DNA from 2 places in the Thermaerobacillus caldiproteolyticus genome. Region 2 is predicted to be linked to the other one. Evidence: riboswitches for the same ligand, from Rfam matches in the RefSeq annotation. Region 2 holds a riboswitch; the other holds the start of a gene.
What was found. Region 2 has a riboswitch for S-adenosylmethionine ahead of mtnK (S-methyl-5-thioribose kinase). Riboswitches for the same ligand answer to the same signal wherever they lie in the genome.

Region 1: another riboswitch for S-adenosylmethionine. It lies ahead of ISX45_RS01345 (bifunctional homocysteine S-methyltransferase/methylenetetrahydrofolate reductase); the one in region 2 lies ahead of mtnK (S-methyl-5-thioribose kinase).

The regions. Positions count from the first base shown of each region.
Region 1 is NZ_CP064060.1:249,779-265,107, reverse strand. It holds gene ISX45_RS01395 (Cof-type HAD-IIB family hydrolase) at 1-538, shown strand, start outside; gene ISX45_RS01390 (hypothetical protein) at 625-777, shown strand; gene ISX45_RS01385 (DUF3813 domain-containing protein) at 780-977, shown strand; gene ISX45_RS01380 (YitT family protein) at 1,318-2,160, opposite strand; gene ISX45_RS01375 (DegV family protein) at 2,284-3,147, shown strand; gene ISX45_RS01370 (DUF3941 domain-containing protein) at 3,210-3,341, shown strand; gene ISX45_RS01365 (methyl-accepting chemotaxis protein) at 3,468-5,123, opposite strand; gene ISX45_RS01360 (BMP family lipoprotein) at 5,138-6,121, opposite strand; gene ISX45_RS01355 (CvfB family protein) at 6,229-7,092, opposite strand; gene ISX45_RS01350 (YajQ family cyclic di-GMP-binding protein) at 7,195-7,686, shown strand; SAM riboswitch class I at 7,888-8,005, shown strand; gene ISX45_RS01345 (bifunctional homocysteine S-methyltransferase/methylenetetrahydrofolate reductase) at 8,311-10,161, shown strand; gene metH (methionine synthase) at 10,154-13,564, shown strand; gene ISX45_RS01335 (SDR family oxidoreductase) at 13,753-14,616, shown strand.
Region 2 is NZ_CP064060.1:363,529-378,857, forward strand. It holds gene ISX45_RS01955 (zinc-dependent alcohol dehydrogenase) at 1-860, shown strand, start outside; gene ISX45_RS01960 (DUF3905 domain-containing protein) at 894-1,238, opposite strand; gene ISX45_RS01965 (hypothetical protein) at 1,338-1,481, shown strand; gene ISX45_RS01970 (hypothetical protein) at 1,505-1,660, shown strand; gene ISX45_RS01975 (hypothetical protein) at 1,657-1,803, shown strand; gene ISX45_RS01980 (B12-binding domain-containing radical SAM protein) at 1,812-3,581, opposite strand; gene ISX45_RS01985 (PAS domain-containing sensor histidine kinase) at 3,768-6,008, shown strand; gene ISX45_RS01990 (methylated-DNA--[protein]-cysteine S-methyltransferase) at 5,983-6,516, shown strand; gene ISX45_RS01995 (chemotaxis protein CheX) at 6,639-7,094, opposite strand; gene ISX45_RS02000 (ABC transporter permease) at 7,177-8,187, opposite strand; gene ISX45_RS02005 (sugar ABC transporter ATP-binding protein) at 8,132-9,679, opposite strand; gene ISX45_RS02010 (sugar ABC transporter substrate-binding protein) at 9,676-10,761, opposite strand; gene mtnA (S-methyl-5-thioribose-1-phosphate isomerase) at 10,796-11,866, opposite strand; gene mtnK (S-methyl-5-thioribose kinase) at 11,884-13,086, opposite strand; SAM riboswitch class I at 13,161-13,318, opposite strand; gene ISX45_RS02025 (carbon-nitrogen family hydrolase) at 13,425-14,240, opposite strand; gene ISX45_RS02030 (pyridoxal phosphate-dependent aminotransferase) at 14,337-15,329, shown strand, end outside.

The sequences.
Region 1 (15,329 bases), 110 kb from region 2:
AGTAAAAGAAATTATTGAAGTAAGCGAAACATATCATGTGAAAAATATTTTAGCTGAAGTGATGGATGATGTATATATTCATGAACATGATGAAAAGCTTCTTGATATTGTTCAATTGGGCAACCCGACGATTGAAATCGGCGATTTAAGGCAAATGTTAAAAGCCGACCCGACGAGCATTCTTATTCATACCGACGAGGAACACGTCGATGATATTCAGGCGTATTTATCCGACGTCCATGCCAACGTGCTTCATCATCGTCGTTGGGCTGCTCCATGGCATATTATTGAAATTGTTCGCGCAGGCATCCATAAAGCCAGCGGCCTGCAGCGCATCGCCGAATATTACCAAATTCCGAAAGAACGTGTCATTGCCTTCGGGGATGAAGATAACGATTTGGAAATGATTGAATGGGCTGGATATGGTATCGCGATGGGGAATGCGATTGAACCGCTAAAACAAATCGCCAATGATGTCACAAAAACAAACGAAGAAGATGGGATCGGCGTTTACTTAAAGGCGCTGTTAAAGTTGTAACGAATTGCCTTATTATCATTCCACTGATGCGGTTACAATATAAATGACGCAACATTGCGTCTTGATTTTTTAAGGGGGAATGCGTCTTGGGTAAACGAAATAAATCAAAACGCTTCATTCAGCAAAGCGTTGATGCCGTAGAAAAGCACGATGAGCGAATCCCTTATCATATGACGTACGCAGAGGCGGAAGAGCGAAAGGCCAAGCAGGCAATTGACTCTTCACTTGGAGGAGCATAACAATGGGAAATCCCCTGTTTCAAAAAGCGCGTGAAGCGGTCATGATCGCCAAGCAAGCAGCAAACGGGAAAGCCGATACCGACCTTCAGCACGCGATCGATGTCGCCAAAAATGCCCTTTCCTCTGCCTATGCTCATTCAAGTCTAGCCGAAAAAGCTCAGTTACATCAGTTTCAACAAGAGCTGGATAAATTACAATAAACAACTTCACGTATAAGAAAAGCGGGAATAGCCCAATTTTGCCTAAAGGCTGTCACATCCTGTAAGCACAAAATGATGCCATTGTGGCTTGCCATGGGCAACGTTCTTTCACCCATAGAAGTGCTTGTCACCTCAGGGGAGAAGACTATTTGGCACAAGAGAGCTAGACAAAATGACAAAGGAAGGTTATTCTTCAGACGCTTGCGCCTTCGATAGCATATATCATCGAAAAAATTGATTCAAGCAGTTGATACGTTGCAAGCTGAGCTAGACAATTCTCCTCGAAAAGGAAGCAAGATATCAATTCTTATGATGAAAAAGCTGCGGACAATCCGCAGCTTTAATCTTTCCGGAAAAATCCAAATACATCTGTCGTCTGAACAACATTCGTAAAGGCATTCGGATCGACTTTTTTAATGATCCTCGTTAAATCAAATAATTCATATCTCGTGATAACGATAATGAGCATATCTTTCGGTTGTTGTGAAAATGCTCCTTTCGCTGGTACAGTCGTAATCCCGCGCACAAGTTTCGCATGAATCGCTTTTTTCAATTCTTCCCCTTTATTCGTAATAATCATGACCGTTAATTTTTGATAACGCGTATGAATCGCATCGATGACACGCGTCGATGCATATAACGTAACGAGCGTATATAACGCTTTTTCCCATCCGTATACAAAACCTGCTGTTAAAATAATAACTGCATTTAACGCAAAAAAGTATGTGCCAACCGGACGATCTTTCATGCGTGATAACACTAATGCAATGATGTCAAGGCCTCCGGTGGATGCCCCCCACTTTAACGTAATCCCAATACCAACTGCCGCAATTACTCCACCGAATACTGCATTTAGTAAAATATCTTGCGCAACCTCTTTCACTGGAATGATTTCTAAAAATAACGACATAAAAATCACACTGAGAAAGCTATAAAACGTAAATGATTTTCCAACTTTTTTCCACCCCAAAATCGCAACGGGAATGTTAAGCAGGAACAATAAAAGTCCCGTCGAAATATGATAAGGCGTATAGTCATGAGCAAGTTTTGAAACAAGTTGGGAAACTCCAGCAAATCCGCTCGTATAAACGTTAGCGGGAATAAGAAATAAGTTCATGCCTACTGCATTCAGCAGTGCGCCAATGATAACAATGATCAACTTTTTCGCTTCTAACAAAATCATTTGTGCTCCTCCTGTAGGTCGTTCTTCCATAGTGTTTGTTTTTCCTTTTCTTCGTAAACGAAAAATGGTATCTTACACTTATAAAAATAAAACTATTTTATAAAAAGGCAGAAGGTGAACATGATGTCGATTAACATTGTAGCCGATAGTGGCTGTGATTTGCCATACTCTTTTTTACAAAAACATTATATTTCCTTCCTTCCGCTCATTGTTCATTTGAACGGAACGGATTATGAAGACTTTGTAACGATTGACCCAAAGCAAGTATATGAGGCAATGCGAAAAGGGGAAATCGTAAAAACATCGCAGGCAAATGCACTGAAGATGAAAGAATTGTTTACAGAGCTTGCCAAAGATGGTCGCCCAGCGATTTATATCGCGTTCTCGTCGCAATTATCAGGAACATATCAAACGGCAATGATGGTGCGTGAGGAAGTGCTCGAACAGTACCCTGACTTCTCACTCACGATTATCGACTCGAAATGCGCGTCACTCGGCCTAGGACTTGTCGTCGCCAAAGCAAGCGAATTAGCCCAGCAAGGCATGCCATATGAACAGCTATGTGACACCATCGCTTCTTATTGTCAACATATGGAACATATTTTTACCGTCGATGATTTAGAATTTTTAGCACGCGGCGGACGGATTAGCAAAGCATCTGCGCTTGTCGGCGGACTATTGAATATTAAGCCGCTGCTTCATGTCGAAGATGGGAAACTTGTTCCGCTTGAAAAACTGCGCGGTCGAAAAAAAGTGTATAAACGAATGCTTGAATTGATGGCAGAACGCGGGGACGATTTGCAAAAACAAGTGATTGGCATCAGCCATGGCGATGATGAAGAAGCCGCTTTAGAATTAAAAAGACAAATCGAAGAGACATTCGGCTGCACACGCTTTTTCATTTCTCCGATTGGCGGCGCAATCGGCGCTCATGCCGGTCCGGGCACATTGGCGCTCTTTTTCCTCAATCAACACGTCGAAGCATAAAATCATGCCTTTTCGAAAAAACTACCGGTGTACAATCCACATAAAGGAGTTGTAACACCAGTATGTCCCATACAAGCGATAATGATAAAAAGGCGCGTGACAATAACGCGAAACTCCACGAAAAAAATATGCTTCGCGAAAAAAACCGCCAAGCGGGAAAATACGAATATTCGAAGAAAACGGATCATCTGTAACATTGATATAAGAGAGGGATGTCCCTTAAAAGGGCATCCCTCTTTTTTACTAACAGCCAAACTGGCCCCTAGAAAAAATGTAAAATATTCTATTGCAATAAAGAACATGCCTTTTCTTAGGTTGCATTATTTCGTTCGGAACCTCGCCATAACTGCGTGCAGTTCATCTGTGAGCTGGCGCAGCGTCGTCACTTTTTCGACCATTTTTTCAAATGCGGTCAGCTGTTCTGACATGGAAGCGGCGATTTCTTCGCTTCCGGCTGCGGATTGCTCAACAACCGCGCTAATGCTTTCGACATTTTGCAATACTTGGTTTCCTAATTCTTTCGATGTATTTACATCCGCCACAAGCGCTTGAATATCGCTTGAGATTCCTTCAACTTTTTTCTCAATTTCGGCAAACGCATTGGTCGTTGTTTCAATCGATTGCGATTGTTGTTCGGCGATTCTTACGCCTTGAGCTACCGCTGACGAAACAGAAGCAACGCCGCGTTTGATGAGGGAGACCGTTTCAAAAATTTGCTTTGTCGCCCTCGCGGATTCTTCAGCTAGTTTGCGAACTTCTTCAGCAACAACGGCAAATCCTTTCCCTGCTTCTCCCGCTCTCGCTGCTTCAATCGCCGCATTTAATGCCAATAAATTCGTCTGTTCGGCAATATCTGATACCGCTTTAGCCATTTGTTCAATGTTCGCAGCATAGCTCGTAAATTCATTAGTCGCTTGTTCAATAGACAATGTCGCTTCCGAGTTATCGCGAACGAACTGCATCTGTTGCTCCATCGCTTTTTGGCCGTTCTGAATCGCCGCAACAGCCGCTTCGCTATACAGCGCTGTCTGCTCTGTTCGTTCCGCCGTTTTTGCAAATGTAGCATCCATCTTCTCAATGAGCAATACCGCCTGTTGCAATTCTTCAGAAATGCTTTGTGAACCTGCCGATAGCTCATTCGTTGATAAAGCAACTTGACGATTGATCTCTGTTAACATTTGATTCTCTTTTTCCAGTTCTTTGGCAAATGTTTCAACTTGTTTGCTTACCCCATCAACAGAGTGCAGCAACCGATTGAGCTCATCAACCATCGTATTGAACGCGGTATTCAGCGCTCCTAATTCATCATCATGCTTATAAGAAACTCGTTCCACAAGCAAGTTACCACTAGCGATTTCTTTGGCGTTGTTCGCCAAACGCTGCAGCGGATTCGTAATGGAGCGCGTAAGCCGTAAACTGATTCCCCCTGACATGATGATGAGCGCAATACTTCCGATAATGGCTGTCCAAATGACAAAGCGGATTTGCGCTTGCAAATCGCTTTGCAGTTTTTGATAAAAATCATTCGTGTATAACTGCAAAACGTAAACGTCATTGAGCGCTCCCTCAATCCGCATCGCTTGCCGTCTCACTTCGGATGCATCACGCTGATCGAGCGCCTCAAGCGATTGGGTGTGCACATCCGAAAATTTCTGCTTCGCTTTCGTTAACAGCTCAATAAATTGTTTTTGTTTTAACGTTTTTTCTAGTTTGCTAACGAATCGTTCTGTTTCTTGAATTTGAGTCGTTACTTCTTGCTTATTTCCCTCGGTCATATTATAAGCAAAATTATTTAAGCTTTGTTTTGTCGATTTCATGCTTGCTTGTAGCTGTTGTACCGTCAGCAAAACCGGAACGATATCTTTATTCGTCGCTTGAATCGACAGCATATTCACAATAATAAATCCCATCATTGCCATCGACAACAATAACAAAATGAACGAATGAAGCCATAGCTTTTTCCGAATCGTCATCATAATCCCCTTTTCCGTTACTTCGTTGTCACTTCACCGTTAATGATTTTTTGTTTCCATTGTTCAATCAGCTGTTGCTTATGCTCATCCCACGGTACTGCACGAATCTGTGCGAGTCCGACTCCGTTTTCCGCCAATCCAAGCTGAACCGTTCCGCTTGGCAAATCTCCTTTTGTTACGTATTGCTTTAAAACGGTAAACAAGGCAACGTCCACGTTTTTAACCATGGATGTCACGACCGCTTTTTCCGCATAAAAATATTGGTCACTATCGACTCCAATCGCATACACCCCATGTGCTTCCGCTTCCCGAAGCGCGCCGACCCCTGTAAGTCCCGCCGCGGCATAAACGATATCGCATCCTTTTTGGAACATCTCTTTCGCAATCGTTGCGCCGAGCTTCTCATTTCCGAAGTCACCCGCATAAACGACATTAACAGAAGCAGAAGGTTTGATCGCGTGAACACCTTTTTCAAAACCTGCCTCAAATTTACGAATAAGCGGCACATCATCTCCGCCGATAAAACCGACTCGATTCGTTTTCGTTGTCAATGCGGCGACGACGCCAGTCAAAAAACTACCTTCATCTTCTTTAAATGTAATGGATGTTACGTTTTTTAATTTGGATACAGAATCAATTAAAATAAATCGTTGTTTCGGATATTGTCTCGCCACTTTTTCTAAATCCTCTTGCACCATAAAACCAAGACCAATGACAATGTCATTGCCTTCTTCGGCAAGCTCTTTTAAACCTTGTTCATACGTCTTCGTATCGCTCAATTCCCGATAATCAAAAATGATTCCTAATTCGTCGCGCGCTTTCATTAACCCGCGAAACGCGGAATCACTAAACGATTGATCTCCTAGTCCGACGTCCGACAACATAATCCCAACTTTGATTCGGTCTTTTTTCTTCGTTGCCTCTTGTGTCGAACAACCAGCTACGATACTAAATAAAGTGATGAGTACGATGATAAGACATATGTGTTTCTGCTGTTTCATTTGCCTGTCCCCTCATTTTTTAAAATATGTCCATTGTTTTTATCGACAAGGCTGGAAATTTTTTAAGTTTTTTTATAAAAAAACGGAGCTGTTGTCAGCTCCACACACTATTTTTCTTTTACCGTATACGTCCAACCACTTTCTTGATATACTTTCTTTTCTTTCATCAAGCGACCTAATGCTCGTTTAAAGGCTGCTTTGCTCATTTGAAAACGCGCTTGAATATCCTCAGGGTCGCTTTTGTCGCTATACGGCATCGCCCCGCCGCGGCTTTCCATATAACGATAAATCATCTGCGCATCCTCGTCAATACTTTCATGTTTGCGCGGCAGCAGGGATACATTGACCGTTCCATCTTCTTTTACACCGATAATTCGGCCTTCGACTGCTTCACCAAGCCTCGGCTCTCTTCGGCGTTGTGATTCATGAATAAAACCAAGATATCCGACATCCGATATGATAAACGCCCCTACCTTAATGACCCGATAGACGCGACCGCAAATGTTTTGATTGAACACCGATTCCGGTGCTTTTATTGCAATTTCTTTCATGACCTCATCAGTCGCTAATTGTGCAAGCAACCGGCCACGTTTATCCGTTTTGAGAGAGCAATATAACATATCGCCGCGTTGTGGCCATAGTGACGGAAGCGTCGGCAAATCATCTATCGACACTAATACATCTTTGGAAATCCCAATATTGACAAACACGCCAAGCTTCGGTACAACGTCGGCAACTTCCACCCAGCCGTACGTTTCATTGGTAATTTTCGGCGTTTTTGTCGTTGCGCATAACCGTCCTTGATGATCATGATATAGAAACACCGTGACAGGCTCTTCAATCGCTAGCAAATGTTCCGTTTCGTTTTTAGGCAATAACACTTCCTCTTTTCCATTTGTTAAAAAATAGCCAAACGGCACTTCCCTTTTTACTGTTAATGTTGTTATTTCTCCGGGTACAAATCGTTCCATGTTCACATCTTCCTTTTTTCATTGTTCGTCAGAAAAAGTTGTTTCACATGCTACATTTTACTATAATGAAACCAAATGACCAAACTTTGTTGGAGGTATTTTATGTCAAAAGAAAGCTCATTTGATATTGTATCCAAAGTTGATCTATCTGAAGTCACCAACGCGATTCATATTGCTATGAAAGAAATTCAAAACCGCTATGATTTTAAAGGAAGCAAAAGCGACATTTCTTTGGAAAAAGACGAGCTAGTGTTAATTTCGGACGACGAATTTAAATTGGAGCAGCTGAAAGATGTGCTTATCGGTAAACTCATTAAGCGCGGCGTGCCAACGAAAAATATTCAATATGGAAAAGTGGAACCTGCCTCTGGAGGAACGGTTCGTCAGCGCGCGAAACTCGTTCAAGGCATCGACAAAGAGAACGCGAAAAAAATTAACACAATTATTAAAAATACAGGTCTAAAAGTCAAAAGCCAAATTCAAGAGGATCAAATTCGCGTCAGCGGCAAAAGCAAAGACGATTTGCAAAAAGTGATCGCTGCGATTCGTGAAGCAGACTTGCCAATCGATGTGCAATTTGTTAACTATCGATGAAGAAAAAGAAGGTTATCTCACGAAGGTCTAACTCCCTCACTTCCACAATATTTGTGGGTGTCATTAAGGGTTTAGGCCTTTTTGCTTTTTTCATTGTATAAACACAGCGCAGCGTCAAAGAATAAAAAATTAATAGTTGAATATTTTCACAAAATTATTTACATTATATATAAATTCATTTCGTCAAAACTTCATAACCATTTCTTATCAAGAGAGGGGGAGGGACTGGCCCAGTGAACCCTCAGCAACCGACTTTCGACCGCATTTTCGAAAGTCCAGGTGCTAATTCCAGACAGGCGTTTCGCTTGGAAGATAAGAAGAGACAATGCTCACAAAAAGTCTTCTTCTTATGGAAGGCTTTTTTATTTTACTGTCTAGCTCGCCTTGCAACGCCTAATGGAAAATAACCTTCCTTCGTCGAAATGCCAGCATTTCTCATCGAAAGAACATTTTCCTTACGGCATTAAGCAAGCGGCTCTGATTTTGTTATTGCCTAGCTTCAGCGGCTAGCTCTCTTCTGCCAAATGACCTTCTCCCTTGAGGTGGCAAGCACCTCTTCGGGCGAAGAAGAGCTGTTCGCGCCGCTTCCACTTTTCTTACTTTATATCGAACGGGGGAATGAACATGGGGCTTCTCGAAGATTTAAAGGAACGAATCGTCATCGCCGATGGTGCGATGGGAACATTATTATACTCTCATGGAGTGGATCGATGTTTTGAAGAGTTGAACCTATCAAAACCGGATGACATTATTCATATCCACGAAGCCTATATGGCTGCTGGAGCAGAAGTCATTCAAACGAATACATACGGCGCGAACTATATAAAGCTCGCCCGTTACGGTTTGGAAGACGAAGTAAAAACGATCAACCGGGCAGCTGTAAAGTTGGCGAAACAAGCGGCAGCAAATCATGCCTACGTACTTGGAACGATTGGCGGTTTGCGCAGCATCAACAAAAGCTCCCTTACCATCGAAGAAATCAAACGAACATTCCGCGAACAACTATATGTGCTGTTGCACGAAGATATTGACGGTCTGTTACTCGAAACGTATTACGACCTAGAAGAGTTAAAAACAGTGCTAACAATTGCCCGAAAAGAAACGGACAAACCGATTATCGCCCATGTCACCCTTCATGATGTTGGCGTTTTACAAGATGGTACTCCCCTTGCCGATGCAATTGTGCAATTAGAACAATTAGGTGCCGATGTTGTCGGACTCAACTGTCATCTTGGTCCGTACCATATGATTCGCTCTCTTGAAGAAGTGCCGTTGCCGACAGCTGCCTTTCTTTCTGCTTATCCGAACGCAAGCTTACCGGATTATCGCGACGGTCGTCTTGTGTACGAAACGAATGCCGCTTACTTTGAAGAAACGGCACTTTCGTTTCGCGAACAAGGCGTTCGCCTCATTGGCGGCTGTTGCGGCACAACACCAAAACATATTGAAGCGATTGCCCGCGCACTAAAAGACCGCACTCCAATTCATGAAAAAACGGTAAAACCTCGCAGAACGGTCGTTTCCGTTCAAGAGGTCGAACAAGAAAACGAGCCGCCGTTACAAGAAATTGTGCGCAAGCGGCATTCGGTCATCGTCGAACTGGACCCGCCAAAAAAACTGGGGATCACCAAATTCTTAGAAGGAGCGAAGGCGCTCAAGGAGGCGAATATCGATGCGCTTACTTTGGCGGATAATTCATTGGCGACCCCACGCATTAGCAACATGGCGCTCGGAACGATTGTCAAACAACAGCTCGGCGTTCGCCCGCTCATTCATATTACGTGCCGCGACCGCAATTTAATTGGATTGCAATCGCATTTAATGGGCTTACATACGCTCGGTATTACCGACGTGCTTGCGGTCACCGGTGATCCGTCGAAAATCGGCGATTTTCCGGGAGCAACATCCGTATATGATTTATCGTCATTTGATTTAATTCAACTCATCCGTCAATTTAATGAGGGGTTATCATATTCCGGAAAGCCGCTCGGGCAAAAAACAAACTTTTCGATTGCCGCAGCGTTTAATCCGAACGTTCGCCACCTCGACAAAGCGGTTGAGCGTCTCGAAAAGAAAATTCGTTGCGGCGCCGACTACTTTATTTCCCAGCCTCTTTATTCCGAACAGCAAATCGAGGAAGTGTATGAGGCAACGAAACATCTCGAAGCACCGATTTATATCGGAATTATGCCGCTTACAAGCGCGCGCAATGCTGATTTCCTTCACCATGAAGTGCCGGGAATTACCCTTTCTGAAAAGATTCGTTCCCGCATGGCCTCATGCGCCAACAACCCAATTCAATCGGCGCGCGAAGGAATTGCGATTGCGAAATCGTTAATTGATGCTGCCTTTGATTTATTTAACGGCATTTACTTAATTACACCGTTTTTACGTTATGAAATGACCGTCGAACTCGCTCATTACATCCATGAAAAAGAGCAGGCCGCTCAAGAAAGGGAGGTACTCCATGGCTAGCACACAGTTACAACAACAGCTCGAAAAAAAAATCTTAATTATCGACGGCGCGATGGGAACGATGATTCAAAGCGCCCAATTAACGGCGGAGGATTTCGGCGGAGAACAATACGAAGGATGTAACGAATATTTGTCGCTGACCGCCCCTCACGTCATCGAACACATTCATGAAGCGTATTTGCAGGCGGGAGCAGACATTATCGAAACAAACACGTTCGGTGCTACAAGCATCGTATTAGACGAATACGGACTAAGTCATCTGGCATTAGAACTCAACATTCAATCAGCCAAACTCGCTAAAAAAGCGGCCGAAGCCTATTCCACTCCCGAATGGCCTCGCTTTGTCGCTGGTTCGATGGGACCGACGACAAAAACGTTGTCGGTCACCGGAGGAATTACGTTTGACGAATTAGTTGCAGCCTATGAAGAACAAGCGCGCGGACTGCTCATCGGCGGCGTCGATCTTCTTCTTTTAGAGACATGTCAAGATACGCTTAATGTAAAAGCAGGATTTATCGGCATTTCACAAGCATTTGAAAAACTAGGAAAAAAAGTGCCCTTAATGATTTCCGGAACAATTGAACCGATGGGAACGACGTTGGCTGGGCAAAACATCGAATCATTTTTTATCTCAATTCAACATATGAAACCATTTGCTGTGGGACTAAACTGCGCGACCGGTCCAGAATTTATGACCGACCATTTACGCTCACTTGCCTCCCTTGCGAACACAGCGGTTAGCTGTTATCCGAACGCCGGTCTTCCTGACGAAGAAGGTCATTACCACGAAACGCCGGAAATGCTAGCGAAAAAAATTCAACGTTTCGCTGAAAAAGGATGGATTAACATTGTTGGTGGTTGTTGTGGTACAACACCGGATCATATTCGCGCCGTCGCTGAAGCGGTGAAGCATATTCCACCGCGTCCGATTCCGTCATCATTTGAAGCTCATGCGGTATCCGGCATTGAACCGCTCATTTATGAAGAAACGATGCGTCCTCTCTTTGTCGGGGAGCGAACGAACGTGATCGGCTCCCGAAAATTTAAGCGGCTCATCGCTGAAGGAAAATACGAAGAAGCCGCGGAAATTGCACGCGCCCAAGTCAAAAATGGAGCGCATGTCATCGACATTTGTTTAGCCGACCCGGATCGAGACGAAAAAGAGGATATGGAGCGTTTTATCCAACATGTCGTGAAAAAAGTAAAAGTGCCGCTCGTCATCGATTCAACCGACGAAAATGTCATCGAACGCGCCCTTTCCTATTCCCAAGGAAAAGCGATTATTAACTCGATTAACTTAGAAGACGAGGAAGAACGATTTGAAAAAATTGTTCCTCTTATTCACAAATACGGGGCAGCTGTCGTTGTCGGAACAATCGATGAACAGGGAATGGCAATTCATGCAGAGCGAAAGCTGGAGATTGCCTTGCGCTCTTATGATTTACTCGTCAACAAATACGGGATTTCCCCGCACGATATTATTTTTGATCCGCTTGTCTTTCCGGTCGGTACCGGCGATGAACAATATATTGGCGCCGCCAAAGAAACCATTGAAGGCATTCGCCTTATTAAAGAACGATTGCCGCACTGTTTGACGATTCTCGGCATCAGCAATGTTTCGTTCGGCTTACCGCCGGTTGGCCGTGAAATTTTAAATTCTGTCTTTCTTTACCATTGCACACAAGCGGGATTAGATTATGCGATTGTCAATACAGAAAAGCTCGAACGGTTTGCCTCCATTCCGGAAGAGGAAGTAAAATTAGCGGAAGCGTTGTTGTTTGACACAAACGATGAAACATTGAACGCCTTTATTCAATTTTATCGTGACAAAACGAAAGAAACGAAAAAACCGAATACAACGCTCACCCTGGAAGAACGGCTGGCAAACTATGTTGTCGAAGGAACGAAAGAAGGATTATTCGCCGATCTGGAACTTGCCTTGCAAACGTATTCCGACCCGCTGCAAATTATTAACGGACCGTTAATGGCAGGCATGGATGAAGTCGGTCGATTGTTCAATGACAACCAACTCATTGTCGCTGAAGTATTGCAAAGCGCAGAAGTGATGAAAGCAGCCGTCGCCTTTTTAGAACCGTATATGGAAAAAACAGAAAGCAGCACAAAAGGAAAAGTGTTGCTCGCCACAGTCAAAGGCGACGTTCATGATATCGGAAAAAACTTAGTGGACATCATTTTAAGCAATAATGGCTTTCATGTTGTCGATTTAGGAATTAAAGTGACGCCGCAACAGCTCATTGAAGCTGTTTATGCAGAGAAACCTGACATTATCGGCCTTTCCGGGCTGCTTGTCAAATCGGCGCAGCAAATGGTCCTCACCGCCCAAGATTTGCAGCAAGCAGGAATTTCGATCCCGATTTTAGTAGGCGGCGCGGCATTATCACGAAAATTTACGGAAAATAAAATTGCCCCGGAATACGATGGCATTGTATTATACGCCAAAGACGCGATGGACGGGCTGGCGCTTGCGAACCGCTTACAACAAGACGAGATTTCTTATACAAAAACGGAAAAGCACTCCGTTACATTCGACACGACTGCACCAACCATGACAGTTACAAAATCAAATGTAGCTACTGATGTGCCTGTCTTTGAACCAACCGATTTAGAACGTCACGTACTGAAGGATTTTTCTCTTTCGCATATTGAACCTTACATTAACTGGCAAATGCTTTTAGGTCATCATCTTGGATTAAAAGGAAAAGTGAAAAAGCTTTTGGCTGAACAAGATGAAAAGGCACTTATGCTGAAACAGCTTATCGATGAACTGCTCGATAAAGCAAAACAACAACAATGGATTGTGCCAGCGGCTGTGTATCAATTTTTTCCAGCGCAAAGTGAAGGAAATAAAATCTATATTTACTCTCCAGAAGATCAAAAAACCGTTATCGAAACGTTTGAGTTTCCGCGGCAAGCGAAAGCTCCTTATCTCTGTTTAGCCGATTACGTCAAATCAGTCGAAAGCGGACAAATTGATTATGTAGGCTTTTTTGCCGTCACCGCCGGAAAAGGCATTCGCGAATTAGCACAACAATGGAAAGAAAGCGGCGAATTTTTGCGCAGCCATGCAATTCAAGCATTGGCGCTAGAAGTCGCTGAAGGGCTGGCGGAGCGCATTCACCAAGTGATGCGCGACCGTTGGGGTTTCCCAGATGACCCTGATTTCACGATGGAAGAGCGATTTGCCGCTAAATATCAAGGCCAGCGGTTCTCATTTGGCTATCCAGCTTGCCCGAACCTTGAAGACCAAGAAAAACTATTCCGCTTACTGCATCCCGAAGAAATCGGCATTCAATTGACCGATGGGCTTATGATGGAACCGGAAGCCTCCGTTTCCGCCATCGTCTTCGCCCATCCGGAAGCGAAATATTTTAACGTATTATAAAAGGAAAAACAAAGGCGACCTCCCCGCGCTTGAAGGCCTGCCGAAGCGTCGTGGGGGATGGTCGCCGCAGCTAGACAAAGCCGAGGTCCTTACCTAACTTCGGCTTTCCTTTTTCCAGACAGATCAAATATTTTTCTGCCATTGTCCCATACTAACGATAAAACAATGATTCATGAGGAGGAATGACAATGGCAACAAAACAGCAGACAACGCTGCCCCCGCAACATCAAAACCGCCAACCTGGATTGCAGACGGACATGAACCCCCAACCAATTTCGATAGGCAATCATTATCACGGAAGTGGAAAACTAAACAATAAAGTCGCCATCATTAGCGGCGGTGACAGCGGGATTGGAAGAGCGGTCGCCATCCATTTTGCGAAAGAAGGAGCTGATGTAGCGATCATTTATTTAAACGAACATAAGGATGCCGAAGAAACAAAGCGCCAAGTCGAACAGGAAGGACGAAAATGCTTACTGTTTACCGGTGATATTGGCGATGAACAGTTTTGTAAAGAAGCGGTGAAACAAACTATCAATCAATTCGGCAAACTCGACATTGTTGTCAACAACGCAGCAGAACAACACCCGCAAAACAGTCTGCTTAATATTACATCACATCAACTCGAAAAAACATTTCGCACGAACGTCTTTGGCTATTTTTATTTAACGAAAGCCGCGCTCCCGTACTTGCAACAAGGAAGCGTAATTATTAACACCGCCTCGATTACAGCGTATGAAGGAAATGAACAATTGCTTGACTACTCGGCCACAAAAGGAGCAATTGTCGCTTTTACACGTTCGTTAGCAAAATCGCTCGTACAACAAGGCATACGCGTCAACGGGGTCGCTCCCGGACCGATTTGGACACCGCTCATCCCATCGACATTTCCAAGCGACCAAGTGGCGACATTCGGAGGAAACACCCCGATGAAACGACCGGGACAACCGAGCGAAGTCGCTCCAAGCTACGTCTTTTTAGCCAGCGACGATTCTTCCTATATCACCGGGCAAATGATTCATGTCAACGGCGGGAAAATTGTGAATGGATAAAAAAGCGGAAATGCAGTGATTAAGCAAATGTTCTTCCCTCACAGAAGTGCGAGCACTTCTGTGAGGGAAAATTTATCCTAAAAGAGCTATACACCATTTGTCTTTCAGAAAAAGAGCTCATATATCATAAAAACTGTTCCGTATCAGTGGGACAGTTTTCTCTTTATTTGGTCATATACGCAGGGACAAGAACTGTAGAAAACCTTGAAAGAAACGGCTGCATGTCACATCCTTTCCGCCACGAATGGCTGAAAAAGGAAGAATTTTTAACAAAAATCCCAGTTAGATATTTTTTATGTAATATTTTCTAACATCTTTATTGATTTTCTCTTAACATGCCAGCTACTATAAAGATGTGTACTGTTATAGGCTACGTTTCATCGACCTTTTGGACGTACAACAAAAGGTACCCCTCTCTTCTCTTGGCTTGCAACGATATGTTGCAAGTTTTTTCTTTTACCATGCCTATTCTCCCTTATTCCTAATGAAGGGTGCATTTCTACTGTGCTATCCACCATTGCCTCTTTTTCCCCGTCTTTCGTCGATTCTTCTCACTGGATACTTACTATTAGCGCAATGACAGACACTCAATTAACGATTTTTTCTGAGAAGCAGCGGTAATTTGTCACATTGGCTTCACTTCCTCGCTTAGTATAGGTGTTTATCAGCCCTATTTTCACTTCTCCTATACTCAAAATCCCTCAACTGATACT
Region 2 (15,329 bases):
GTTGGTATTGTCAGAACCATTTAGAAAGTCAATGTGATGCTTCGAATCCGAACGGGGAAACGGGGGCATATTTCGGTTATTCGGAAACATTCGGCGGCTATCCCGGAGGACAGGCGGAGTATTTGCGTGTGCCGTTCGCTAATTTTGCTCCGTTTGTTATTCCGGAAGATTGCGAATTGGAAGATGAGAAATTGCTATTTTTATCTGATATTATTCCGACGGCATTTTGGGGAGTTGATGAGGCAGGGGTAAAAGATGGCGATACAGTCGTGGTGTTAGGTTGCGGTCCGGTTGGATTGTTAACGCAAAAATTTGCTTGGATGAAAGGGGCAAAGCGGGTCATTGCTGTTGATTATATAGACTATCGATTGGAGCATGCACGAAAAACGAATCGAGTTGAAACGCTTGATTTTACACAATATGAAAATGTCGGAGAATATATAAAGGAAATTACTGGAGGCGGTGCGGATGTGGTAATTGACTGCGTCGGGTTAGACGGAAAAATGACCCCTCTTGAGATGCTTGGTTCAGCGTTAAAATTACAAGGTGGAGCGATGGGAGCCATTGTCATTGCGTCACAAGCCGTAAGAAAAGGCGGAACGATTCAGCTGGTCGGCGTATACGGTTCGCGATACAATCAATTTCCACTGGGGGATTTATTTGCTCGCAACATTACGGTAAAAATGGGGCAGGCTCCAGTCATTCATTATATACCAACATTGTACGAATGGATTGTCGAAGAAAAGTTCGACCCGACCGATATCATTAGCCATCGCCTTCCATTAGACGAAGCAAAACATGCTTATGAAATTTTTGATGAAAAGAAAGATGGATGCATTAAAGTGGTCTTAAAGCCATAAGAAAAAGGGATACCTCTTTATGAGGATATCCCTTTAATCTTGTCCGTAGCTTGTATCGATGCTCGGATGCATAAATGGAGCGGCTTGTGGTCGCCTTTTGGCTTCAAGTAGCTCGCGATTTTCCTCGGTGTTCCAACCGATGTCATTCGTTGGATGCACCCACTCGTTGCCAGACATAATGCTAGGATCGGTTTCATCGCTCCATTGATTGAGCGGTGAGTTTGGTGAATTGTATTTGCTGTCGCCAATCACAACCCCGTATTTGTTAATAAACGGCGGCTGCATTTTAATGCCCGTTCCTTTGAAAGAGGGAGCATGAATTTGATGCGGCTGGGTCTCATCGAGAATCGGTGATTCAATTTCTTTTTCGTTGCGCAATGTGATCACCTCATTCGTAGTGTGACCGGATACGTCACCGGTTATGAATAAAAATGACGTCTTTTACGGAAAGTAATAAAAACGAAAAGGGGGATATCCGTGAAAAGTGACTCATTTCCTGTAGCGAATCTCCAAGAACAAGCTCTAAGAAAAGTACGAGAGCTAGAAAAGACGTTGCGAGAAGAAACAGGGGAAGAAATTGTCCTCATTGCGTATAAGCACAAAGCAGGTCTAAAAAAGTGAAACAAATAGGAAGGAGATAAAGTATGAAACGAAAAGTCGGATTTGATGCGGCGAAAAACAATAACAAAACGCCGAAAGAAAGTTTGCCTGATACGGAATTCGCGGCACAATATGCAGGTGAAGAAGATATGAGTCGCGGGGCGAACCGCAACTCGAAAAAAGGGCGGCAAGGAGAATGACAACCGATAAAACGAATCATCGTGAGACAGGACGCAACCGTAACGAAACTCGTGAGGAATTTGCGTTTGAGTTTGGAGATTTCAATGCCCATCAAATGATCCAGTTAATAGAAGAGACAAAACGGAAGAAAAAGAAAAAGTAGGGATGCCCCTACTTTTTTGTTGTTGCTTGAAACACCGATAACGAAGCGGAAAAGATGATTGTTTGTAACTGAATAGGATCAAAATAAGCAATCATGACGGTTGGAATATGGCGAATTTCTTTTGTTTCGGCATAATGCTGTACATCAAGCGGAACAATTTCCATGACGGTATGTTTAAACAAATCTTTCTCGTTTAGTTGGAGTGAGACGAATTTTTCTCCTAACAATGCCGGTTCTTCTAACAGTTGGCGATAAAGGTTGGTGCGCAGCTCTTTATCTGTTTTTTCTTCCCACCATGGTTTGCGCGGTTTATGCTTTTGGTTGCGCAAATAGTCATATTTCATTAACGCTTCTACTGTCGGCAGTTCCTTTATATTTTTTGCCTGTAAAAATTCATGCAAGCGGCGGAATAAGTCTTCGAGTTGATGACCGATGCGCGCCCAGCCGCGTTCGTCCCAGTATGTGCCGAATTGCTGGAAGAAATCAAATGGTGTCGGAAATACATGGCTCACTAAATATTCAATTGTTTCATCCATACGGTGGGCGTTCCAATATTTTTCTAATACATCTTCCACTTGTTTGATGCGGATGATGTCATCGAAGGAAAGAACATTATTTTGCAACACTTCGTATGGAGCATGATCCATAAAAACATATCCGTGATCTGCGGCGCGAAGACGAAGACCGGTGCCGCGCAGCATTTTTAAAAAGCCAAGCTGCAATTCTTCCGGGCGAAGGGCAAATACGTCGTTAAATGTTTTGCGAAATGATGTGTAGTCTTCTTCTGGAAGCCCTGCGATTAAATCAAGGTGCTGGGCGATTTTTCCTCCGTCTTTTACCATTGTTACTGTACGAGTTAATTTTTCGAAATTTTGCTTGCGCATGACGAGCTTGTTTACTTCATCGTTTGTCGATTGAACGCCGATTTCAAAACGAAACAGTCCCGGAGGAGCTTCTTTATTTAAAAATTCAATGACTTCAGGGCGCATAATATCCGCTGTGATCTCAAACTGAAATACTGTTCCCGGAACGTGTTCTTCAATGAGAAATTGAAACATGTCCATCGCATAGCTGCGGCTAATGTTAAACGTTCGGTCGACGAACTTGATCGTTCGCGCTCCATGTTTCATTAAATAACGAATGTCGTCTTTCACTTTTTCACGGTCGAAATAGCGGACGCCGACTTCAATGGACGACAAACAAAATTGACAGCTAAATGGACAGCCGCGGCTTGTCTCTACATACGTAATGCGTTTGGATAAATGAGGAATGTCTTCTGGAAAACGAAACGGTGATGGCATGTTTGCCAAATTGATTTTGTTTCGCTGTGGATTAATAATGATATTTCCATCTTGACGAAACGCCAACCCGTGGACAGCGGTGAAATCTTGCTCTCCATGCATTTGAAATAAAAATTGTTTGAACGTCTCTTCCCCTTCGCCAATGACAATAAAATCAAACTCGGGTACCTTTTCAAGCCACTCGCGCACATCATACGACACTTCAGGGCCGCCGACCACAATGGTAATGTCGGGGGCAATTTTTTTGAGCATTTTAATCACTTTAATTGTTTCTTCAATATTCCAAATATAGCAACTAAAACCAATGATATCAGGTTTTCGTTGGTAAAGATCGGTGACAATGTTCATGGCAGGGTCTTTAATGGTATATTCGACAATTTGGACATCAAATTCCGGTTGAGCGTATGCTTTTAAATAACGAATCGCTAAGTTGGTATGAATATACTTTGCATTTAATGTCGTACAAATAATGTTCATACGTACAAACTCCTTCATCAGAGCATTTAAAAACAACATTTTAATATAACACATTTTAGACAAAAGAGAAATAAAAAAAACATTGTCGAATTGTGGGGATTTTTATTCCAAAAGGTGTAGAAGGAGTAAATGTTTTGATGAAGAATATATAATGATTGATAGTTGTTGGAGAAGGAGGGAAGATAGATGGCGAATAACAGCCTTTCTCCCCGTGAAGAACAAGACTTGATGATTAATGTAAAATCATTAGAGGAAGAAAACAGACGTTTAAAAGAACAATTAAATGGATACTCCATTATTTTTGAACGGTCACTGGATGCGATTGTGATTTTTAATAAAAATGGTGAGTTTGTTGAAGTAAATGAGGCAGCTTGTCAGCTCTTTGAAATGGAGAAGGAGGAGCTTCTTGGGAAACAGTTTCATATGTTCCTTGACTTAGTCCCTCCTGATATTTTGTTATTTCAGCAATCGATGTTACATAAATTCGGCTCATTTAGTGATGAGCTGCTTTTGAAGTTGAAGAATGGAAAAATCAAGCACATTGAGTTTTCAATGAAAAAGGATGCCTTTAACGAGTTTGATTTAGTGATTATGCGTGACATTTCCGCTCGCAAAGCATTAGAGCGAGAGCGGATTATTAATGAGTTTCTCTTTAAAGATGTATTTAACCGCGCTGTGGATGGGATTGTGATTTTTGATGAATTCGGGCGGTTTATTGATGTAAACCCTGCTTTTTGCATAAGCTTAAATTTAGAAAAAGCGAAATTATTGAGTTTGTCGTTTCAGCAATTTATCGCGAAAGAGTGTACGGATGATTTTGTCAAACTTCTGGTTGAATTGAAAGAAAAGGGAACAGCGAAAGGGGAACTGTCGTTAGTCCGCTTCGACGGCACAGTGAAAATGTTTGAACTAACGACAACGTCGAACGTCTACAGTGGTTTTTACATGGCGATTATGCGCGATGTCACAGAAAAGAAAAATATGGAAATTAAGCTTCAAAAAAGCGAGGAACGGTTTCGTGCGATTTTTGAACAAGCTCATGAAGCGATTCTCATCTGGAACAATCACGGTCATATTTTAAATGCGAATCCAGCAGCAAGCCGAACGTTTGAACTTCCACTTAATCTGCTTGTTCGGAAAAACTTGCTTGATTTTGTCGACTATAGTGACAAAAAAGTACGCCATGTGTTTGAACAGTTCCAAAAAACGGGAGAAATTCGTGATGAATTGACGTTCCATATGCCGAACGGGGAAGATAAGCAACTTGAGTTTACGATGAAACAAGGTGTTATTGATGGTTATCATTTAACCATTTTCCGGAACGTAACTGAACGGAGAAAAATCGAAAAAGAATTACGGGAGAGCGAGCAAAAGTTTCGCAGTATTTTTGACCATGCCATGAACGGTATATTGTTATGGGGGGAAGGATATCGAATTTTGGATGTCAATCCGATAGCTTGCGAAATTTTTCAGGCACCGAAAGATCAACTGCTTTATCAATCGGTGATTCAGTTTATACCGGAAAAAGAACGGAAAAACTTTTATAAGCTCGTCAGCCAATGTGAGCGTTCAGGAGAGGCATATGCGGAAATGAACTTTCCAAGCGGGGAAGAGGAGCAAAAAATTATTGAATTTTCACTGAAAAAAGAAATTATCCCCGGTGTTGGAATGATGACACTTCGAGATATTACGGAGCGAAAAGAGATGGAATTGCAGCTGCGGAAATCCGATACTCTCAACGTCGTCGGCGAGCTTGCGGCAGGAATTGCTCATGAGATTCGCAATCCGATGACTGCGTTAAAAGGCTTTATTCAGTTGTTGCAAGGAAGCATTAAGGAAGACTACTCCATGTACTTCAATGTCATCATGTCTGAACTGAAACGAATTGAATCCATTATTACTGAATTCCTTGTCCTCGCTAAGCCGCAAGCGATTCAATATCAACAAAATGATGTTTGCAAAATTATGAGAGACACCATTGATTTAATTAGCGCTCAAGCCATGATGCATAATGTACAAATTATCGCGGAATTCGAAGAAAATATCCCATTCATTTATTGTGAACCAAACCAGCTCAAACAAGTGTTCATTAATATATTGAAAAATGCTATTGAAGTAATGCCAAAAGGCGGGGATATTAACGTTAACATTCAAAAAACGGCTGGAAATCAAATTTGCATTTCAATTAGGGATCAGGGCTGTGGAATTCCACAAGACAAGATTAAAAAACTCGGTGAACCTTTCTATACGACAAAAGAACGTGGTACTGGACTCGGTTTGATGGTAAGCTATAAAATTATTGAGGAGCATCAAGGGAAAATTGATGTGGAAAGTCAAGTCGGCGTCGGAACTACGTTTCATATTACATTGCCGATCGAACGAATCGAGAAAGAGGATGAAGATGAAGCGGGAGTACAATGTTTATAGATCGAGAGAACTAGGTCTTATTTACGTTATATCAGACGGAGAAGCGATCGTCAATGTCGAGCTATTTGAAGATGAATGGAAAAAGCTATGTCGCCAATACGAAATGGTCAAAAGCGATTCCTTATTGCTTCAAGAGGCGCTGGGGCAGCTGGATGAATATTTTCATGGAAAAAGAAAAACGTTCCGGTTGCCTGTTAAATGGAAAGGGACACCTTTTCAAGAGCAAGTATGGCAAGCGCTTTGTGATATTCCATATGGCACAACCGTAAGCTATAGCGATATTGCTGAAAAAATTGGTCGTCCGAAAGCAGTAAGGGCGGTAGGCCAAGCGAATCGTGCTAATGAGCTTGCGATTATAGTTCCGTGCCATCGTGTCATCGGAAAAGACCGTTCGTTAACTGGATATGCAGGAAACCGAACGGACGTGAAGGAAAGGCTGCTGTTGCTCGAAGAGCGATATCGGGCGATAGAAGGGAATAAAAAAACTAGAAGCGATCATCGCTTCTAGTTTTTCTGCTCAATGATAAGAAGTATAATAAATTTGAACCGCTGCATAGCTTCAGCGCCTTGTTCTCTTGCGTCAAATAGCTGCATTGGCTTCGAGAGAAAATCAAGGCGCTTCCGCTTTTCTTAGTCGTGCAATGTAACAATCACATGCAGCGTTCCTTTTTCCGCGATCGTAACAGGAACGAGAATTGCTTTTTGAAACCCTTTCATGCTCACTTCTCCAATCAGTAATGTCGGCGGGGTGATATCCATCGTCATTTCTCGCTTTGACGCATATGTCACTAAATGTCCAGCAATCATATTGCCAAGCTCACATGTAAACGATTCAAGCATATCGCCCTCTAACGTCATGCCGTACATAAGCTCGCTAATTTGTGCGAAAAGGTTGCTCGTTCCGCCGATAACTAGCTGTCCCTGAATTTGTCCCGTCATTCCAATGAGAACGGATAAGGAAGATTGAATCGAATGAGTGTTGTATAATGTCGGTTTTTGAATTTCGACCCCCGTTGGAATGACTGTTTTAATTGATTCGATTGCACTGTTTAAGATGTGAGTTATCGTTGTTGTTGTTGCTGTCATATTTTTCCCCCGTTCGTCAACTATGGCCACTAGTAGTTCTATCATACCATAAATTGTGGGTCGAACGGATGGGGAAATATTCCTATTTCTTTTGCATATGGGACAACGCTAAGGCGCCGACTAAAATCACTCCTTTGACAATGTCTTGGGCATAGTATGGAACATTCATCATTGTGAGTCCATTGAGGAGCACACCGATTAAAATGGAGCCGAACAGCGTGCCGATTACGTTCGGTTTTCCTGCACCAAATACGGAAAAGCCGATATAGGCAGCAGCAACTCCATCCATTAAAAACGAAGCCCCTGCAGACACTTGTCCTGTCCCGATACGGGAAGCAAGGACAATGCCGCCAAGCGCAGCGAAAAAACCGCTAATTACATAGGCATATGTTCGATAACGATTCACCGGAATCCCGGCAAGCCGAGCCGCCTCACGATTTTCTCCCGTCATATAAAACAATCGACCTGGTTTTGTGTATGTTAAAAACAAATGAGATACGACGACGATCAACAGCATGAGCAAAACGGAAAAAGGGATGCCGAACACTTCCCCTTGACCGATAAATAAAAAGGAAGGAATAAATTTTCCCGGTGCGGTTCCGCCGTCAGGAAGCGGCATATCGTTGTAAATCGAAAATCCTTTTGTATATGTTAGCTGCACGCCGTTAATCGCATACATGGTCGCTAATGTCGCCAATAAATCGGGCAGCCTGAGTTTGACAATGAGCAACGAATTAAGGAGACCAACGACAATTCCTAATAAAATCGGTACAAGAAGAGTGACGAAAATTTCTTGGCGGTATAAAACCAGTGCTGCTGCGCTGGAGATGGTTGCTAGGCTAACGGTAGAGCCGACTGATAAATCAAATCCATCGACAATGAGAGAAAAAGTAATGCCGATTGCCACAAGAGTCACGATGGAAATGGAACGCAAAATATCGCTAAAATTGTCGTACGTAAAAAAACGATCAAGCGTAATGCCGAAGTAGGCGATAACGACGAGAATCGCGAGCAATGTCCCGTGTTTGTATAAAAAATCAAGAGGAGATAACGTTTGTTTCTTCTTTATTGATGAAAGGACTGGTTGTTCCATGGAAATCACCTCCGCTGCTGTAGTAAATGAGCTGTTCGTATGTTACCTCTTTGGCTAAAAAGCGTTTGACAAGTTGACCGTCGACCATCACGTAAATCGTATCGGCAATGTCAAGCAGTTCTTGAAATTCGCTTGTTAAATATAAAATCGCTTTTCCTTTGTCGGCAAGGGAGCGGATGATCGAAAATACTTCCGCTTTGGCGTTGACGTCAATTCCTTTTGTGGGCTCATCAAAAATAAATACATCGCTATTCGTTTGCAGCCATTTGCCGATGACGACTTTTTGTTGATTGCCGCCGCTTAACTGTTTAACAAGCGCATGAGGGGAAGATGGGCGGATGTGTAACGTTTCGATTAGTTGCTGAGCTACCTCGGCTTCTTTTCGTTTGATCACCCATTGCCCTTTTGTCAGCGATGATAATAAGCGTACAGTTAGATTGGTACGGACGGTTTCACTCATAAAAAGCCCTTGTTTTCGCCGTTCTTCTGGAATAAAACAGATGCCGGCTTCAATTGCTTCTTTGGGAGAGGAGAACGTATACCGTTTTCCGCGAATGAACCATTCGCCCGTCGTTTTTGTATGGGCAAATAAACTTTCTGCCAATTCGGTTTTTCCGGCACCGACTAACCCTGCGATGCCGACGATTTCTCCTTGGTGAATTTGTAAGTTAACAGTCGTATTTGTTTTTGGAATGAGTAAGTGTTTCACTTCAAAGATGACTTGATCGCTGTAGGTACGCGTTTCTTTTTTTCTTGTTTCATAAGAGCGCCCGACCATATGGCGAATCATGTCTTCGATGGAAAGCTGTGAAACGTCACCGCGATGGACGACCGTGCCGTCGCGCAAAATTGTAACGCGGTCACAAATCTCTTTTACTTCTTTTAGTTTGTGAGAAATATAAATAAACGACACTCCTTGAGACTTTAATTGTTTCATAATGTCAAAGAGGCGTTTCGTTTCTGTTTCGCTTAATGGGGCGGTCGGCTCGTCCAAAATAATGTAGCGAGCCGAAGAAGAAAGCACTTTTGCTAATAAAATGAGTTGTTTTTCGTGTAACGTACATTCATGAATAAGCTTATTTAGCGGAATAGATAAACCGACTTGGCGCAATAATTCTTCAGCACGCTGTTTTTGTTGTTTCCAAGAAAGAAACGGTCGCCGCTTCGTCTCAACGATGTCGTCAGCGGCAATATTTTCATACACGGTAAGCGAAGGAAAAAGGGCGGTGTCGACTTCCTGAACGACTAACCCGATTCCCGCTTTTTTTGCGTCGGAAGGGGAAGAAAATTGATACTCTATTCCGTCAATGGTAATAGTCCCCTCGTTAGGAGACAGATCGCCAGCGAGAATTTTCATTAATGTGCTTTTGCCAGCTCCGTTCATTCCTAAAAGGGCGTGAACTTCCCCTTTCTGTACATGGAAATTCACGCCATTCAATACGTTCACATCTCCGAATGATTTATAAATATTTTCCATGAAGAGACCATTCATTTGTTTTTCACCTGTTCTTCTAACGTTTTCATCCAAGGAGAGACGGCGACATTAGACTGTCCCCAGCCAGTAATGTAATTATGAAGATCGTTCATCGAGATTTGTTTGTTTGGTAAGTCAGATTTTTTGACTAAGTGTGGCTCAAGGGAATAAATATTTGGCGTTTTTTCACCGGCGATTTTTTGGTAAGCAAATCGAACTTGCACGCGCCCAACTTCCGCTGGATCAGTCGCAGTTGTTGCGACCCATGGGCTATTTGATTGCTGGATCATTTGTAAATCTTCATCGCTTAAGTCGATGCCGTACACTTTAATTTCGTTGCGGCCTGCTTGTTGAATTGCGCGCGTTGCCCCTTTTGCAAATTCATCCCATGTCGCAAAGACGGCATCAATATCGCCTTTATTTGGATATTTTTTTAAAATTGCTTCCATTTGCGTTTGTGTATCTAATGCCGTATTAGAGCTTGCTGTGCCGAATTTGGCGACTTCTTTAATGTTCGGATACCGTTTTTTGAACGCATCGTAAATGACGTGGCGTCGCTCCATTGGGGTAAATCCGCCGACCCAAATAGTGACGATTTGTCCTTCTCCATTTAAGTCTTCGGCTAATGTTTTTAACGTTTTCCATGCTAAGCTGTAATCATCTTGGTCGATGACGGTGACGCCTGGTACGTTTAAATCGTTATCGAACGCCACGACAGGAATTCCTTTAGCGACTGCTTTTTCCACCGGGCCTTGCAACGCATCGGCACGCCCATGGTCTAACAAAATTGCATCGACATTTTGTGTAATTGCCGTTTCCACATATGAAGCCATTTTCGTTAAATCATTGTCAGCGTTGTAGATTTGCACTTCACCGCCGAATTTTTGCACTTGTTCTTTCACTCCGGCAATGTACTGGGAAGAAAATGTACCGATAGACATTTGCATAATGGCCGCGATTTTTATCGGCTTTTTGAGTTTGGCAGGAATGTCTGCCTGTTCTGTTGCTGTCGTTGTTGTCTCTGTTTTTTTGGATGTTTCTTGTTGTTTGGCTGGCTCGCTGCTTACGGCATCCTGTTCGTTTGTGCAGCCGCTGAGCATGATGCCAAATAACAAGGCAGCAATAAAAAATATTTTAAATCGTTTCACTTGTTTCGACCCCCTCGAACAATGCTGGCAATCCTGCTTCATAGTTGCCGCTAATAATCCCTTTTTCGGTAATAATCGCAGTAATAAGTTCGTGAGGGGTTACGTCAAAAGCTGGATTGTAGACGTTCACCCCTTCAGGAGCAATGCGTGTACCGGCGATATGTGTGACTTCCTCTGGATTTCGTTCTTCAATCGGAATGTCCTTTCCCGTTTTAGTTGCTAAATCGATCGTTGATAACGGTGCAGCAACGTAAAACGGAATACCGAATGATTTCGCTAATAACGCAAGGCCAAATGTACCGATTTTATTGGCGGTATCTCCGTTTGCGGCAATTCGGTCCGCACCGACGATGATTGCCGTAATGTTTTTGGCGTGAATCGTTTGCGCTGCCATATTATCTGTAATGAGTGTAACGTCAATGCCGGCTTGCATGAGCTCCCATGTTGTGAGTCTCGCTCCTTGCAGAACAGGGCGTGTTTCTGAGGCAAACACGTGAAGGTGAATGCCTTTTTCTTTTGCCAGATAAAATGGAGCGAGTGCCGTACCGTAGCGGGCGGTAGCGATGGAACCGGCATTGCAAATTGTTAGGATGCGGTCGCCATCTTGAAAGAGAGATAGTGCATGCTCCCCGATGCGGCGGCATACGTCTTCATCCTCGACTTGGATGCGAATTGCCTCGTGAATGAGCGTTGTTTTCGCTTCGTTAACAGAAGTAGCGTTTTCAATGCTTGATACAAGGCGATTTAGTGCCCAAAACAAGTTAACGGCCGTTGGGCGCGAGCTTGCTAAATAGTCGCGGTCTTTTTGAAGCTGCTGCTTAAATTCGTCTATCGAGCTTGCCTTGTAACGTTGAGCGGCGAGGGCGAGCCCGTAGGCAGCCGTAATACCGATCGCGGGCGCTCCACGAACTTTCAGCGTTGCAATTGCATCCCATACATCGCTAATTTCTTTTAATTCCAAATATTCTGTCTCTGAAGGTAATTTTTGTTGATTTAAAATAGTGATATGCGTATCGTTCCATTCAACCGAACGCGGAATGATGAATCGTTCAGTCATATGTTTCTTCCTTTCGTTTAGTTAGTCGGTGCCAATGGTGCCTGCAAGAAAAGAGAACGAATTTCTTGAATATCATTCAGCGAATTGCGCTGTAAAATAAGGCTTCGTCCAAGACGAAGGGCGTGGCGTTTTGCACGGATGCGTTCCTCTTTGTCCTCAATGCCGTCAAGATCTGCGACGTGTGCTAAACCAATTGTACGACGAATCACTTCGCATCCGGCAAATCCAATCGCATCGACAAACGTGTTGTGCAAAACGTCTTGCAACAACCTAGGCGTTTTTGCGTACGGCTCAACATTGTATTGCTCCCAAAGGTCGGAAAAGACGTTTGCAAATACTTCCCACGTTTTTTCAACATGGGCGAATAAAGGCTCTTGTTCTTGTTCTGGGCGGGACAACGCATTTAATAGTAAATTGGCGAAAAATTGACCAAGATCGAAACCGAAAGGACCGTAAAAGGCGAATTCCGGATCAATCACTTTTGTCTCCTCGTCGCTGGCGAAAATGCTTCCGGTATGTAAATCGCCGTGAATGAGGGCATCTCCTTCTGTTAAAAACTTTCGCTTTAATTTCGCCACTTCAAGATGGAGTTCATCATCGTTCCAAAGCTCTTTTACATCTTCGCGAAGCTCGTCTTCAAAATTGTTCGTTTCATGGTCAAAGAACGGATCGGTAAAGACAAGGTCTTCGGTAATTTTGCATAGTTCAGGGTTGACAAAGCTTTGGGCAAGTTGTTTTTTCTCTTGTTGATTCATACCAAAGTCGGACGTATAAAACAATGTTTTTGCCACATATTCACCGATATGTTGCGAAAGAAGTGGATACGTTTTTCCTTCAATGAGACCTTTGCGAGCGATTTGCAAATGGGATAAATCTTCCATGACGGTGATAGCCAGAGATTCGTCGGAATAGTACACTTTCGGAACGTATTCTGGAACATAGCTGGCAAATGTGCGCAATGCGTTGCTTTCAATGACGGCACGCTTTAACGTAAGAGGCCAGCTTTCGCCGACTACTTTTGCATACGGCAATGCTTGTTTAATAATAATTCCTTTTCCTGTTTGTTGGTTAACGATATGGAAAACAAGATTTAAGTTTCCATCGCCGATTTCTCGGCATACTAACGGTGCCCCTTCTGGGAATAGGCGCAAGCGAACTGCAAGAGCAATCGCGGCACTTTCTGTTAAAGGTTCGTAAACGGATTGTTTTGAAACTGCCATACGTGAACGCCTCCTTTGTAAAATAAAAAGCCTCTTTCGCATATCGAAAGAGGCTTGAAGATACTTCTTCGCACCTCTTATCTTTCAGAAAGAATGACTCTTTCTGTTGGACTTAGCACCGTGCCTTACGGAAGTTACTTCCGGCGCTTAAATGCGCCCTATCTCACGATAGTATTACGGTCGGTTGCTGGGCTTCATTGGGCCAATTCCCTCAGCCAACTCTTGATAAGAGTGTTTATCAGTAAGTATATTCGATTTTGTTCAAATTTTCATTATTGTTGCAATTTGTTGATTGTTTTGCGTTTGATTCGAATCATACATCGTAATTGGCGATGTTGTCAATACTTTTTTGGAAAATTTTTTTCACTCGTAATGTAGTGCTCTGGACGACGATCGCTAAAAATCGGAATTTGTTTGCGTACTTGTTTGACTTTTTGCAAGTCGATTTCGGCGGTGAGTGAACAAGGTTCTTCTTTTGCTTCTGCCAGTATTTCTCCCCACGGATCGACGATGAGAGAATGTCCGGCGAACGTATTATTCGGGTCGTGACCGGCACGATTGCAGGCGATAACGTAACATTGGTTTTCGATGGCACGAGCTTGAAGTAGCGTGCGCCAATGATGAAGGCGGGGTAAAGGCCATTCTGCAACGACAAATAATATTTCTGCTCCTTGTACAGTATGAACGCGAATCCATTCCGGAAAGCGAATGTCATAACAAATAACGCCAGCACATAACGTATTTTCAAGAGTAAACAATCCCGGTGCTTCTCCAGATTGCAAGTAAAGGTGTTCGTCCATAAGTTGGAAAAGATGAAGTTTACTATATTCGCCTACGATGTCGCCGTTTCGATTGGCGATGTACATCGTATTCGTAATTCCGTCTTTTGTTTTTTTGGCGATGGAACCAGCTACAATGTTGATGTGATGCAAACGTGCAAGCTCGCTAATGAACGCTTTTGTGTGCGCCCCGTCTTCATCAGCAATTTCATCAAGGCGCGTTAAATCATATCCGGTCGTCCATAATTCTGGAAGAACGATGATGTCAGGGCGTTGGGCAGAGAGCTTTTCTACTTCAGTTTGAACACGCTGTTGATTTTCAGCTGGATCGCCAAAGGCAATGTTAAGCTGGAGACAAGAGATTTTTAATGTCATGATCGTTCACCTCAAAAATTTTAACTTTACATTTTGATTTTTACGATATATGATGTTTGACTAGAATTTCAAGAAATTTTTGAGTAGGTGTAAGCGATGAAACATTTTGTACAATCAGAACTATTACAGAGCCTTCCGAAGCAGTTTTTTGCTTCGCTCGTTGACAAAGTGGGAAAAGTCATTGCACAAGGGCATGATGTCATTAATCTCGGCCAAGGAAATCCTGACCAACCGACGCCGTCCCATATTGTTGAGGCGCTGCAAAAGGCAGTGGCTAATCCGCGTTATCATAAATATTCGCCGTTTCGCGGTTACTCGTTTTTCAAAGAGGCGGTCGCTGCCTTTTATGAACGCGAATATGGGGTGAAGCTTGACCCGGAAAAAGAAGTCGCTATTTTATTTGGGGGAAAAGCAGGGCTTGTGGAGATTCCACAATGTTTATTAAATCCGGGGGATGTCGTTCTCGTTCCAGATCCGGGGTATCCGGATTATTGGTCGGGTGTCGCTTTAGCGCGAGCAGAAATGGCAATGATGCCGCTTCGCGCGCAAAACAAGTTTTTGCCGGATTACGGTGAGCTGTCGAAAGACGTAGTGGAAAAGGCAAAGTTAATGTTTTTAAACTATCCAAACAATCCGACCGGTGCGGTGGCGACAAAAGAGTTTTTTGAGGAAACGGCTTTGTTTGCGGCGAAACACGATATTTGCGTCGTACACGATTTTGCTTATGGAGCGATCGGATTTGACGGGAAAAAACCGATCAGTTTTCTTCAGGCGAAAGGGGCCAAAGACGTCGGTATTGAAATTTATACGTTCTCGAAAACGTATAATATGGCTGGTTGGCGCGTTGGATTTGCCGTTGGGAATGAAAGTGTGATTGAAGCGATTAACTTGTTGCAAGATCATTTATACGTCAGCTTGTTTGGTGCGATTCAAGAGGCGGCAGCAACCGCGCTTCTTTCTTCACAAGATTGCGTAAAAGAGCTTGTTTCGTTATACGAATCGCGACGGAACACACTTGTAAAGGCGCTTCAACAAATCGGATGGGATGTCACAGCACCAGCTGGTTCGTTTTTTGCGTGGTTACCTGTA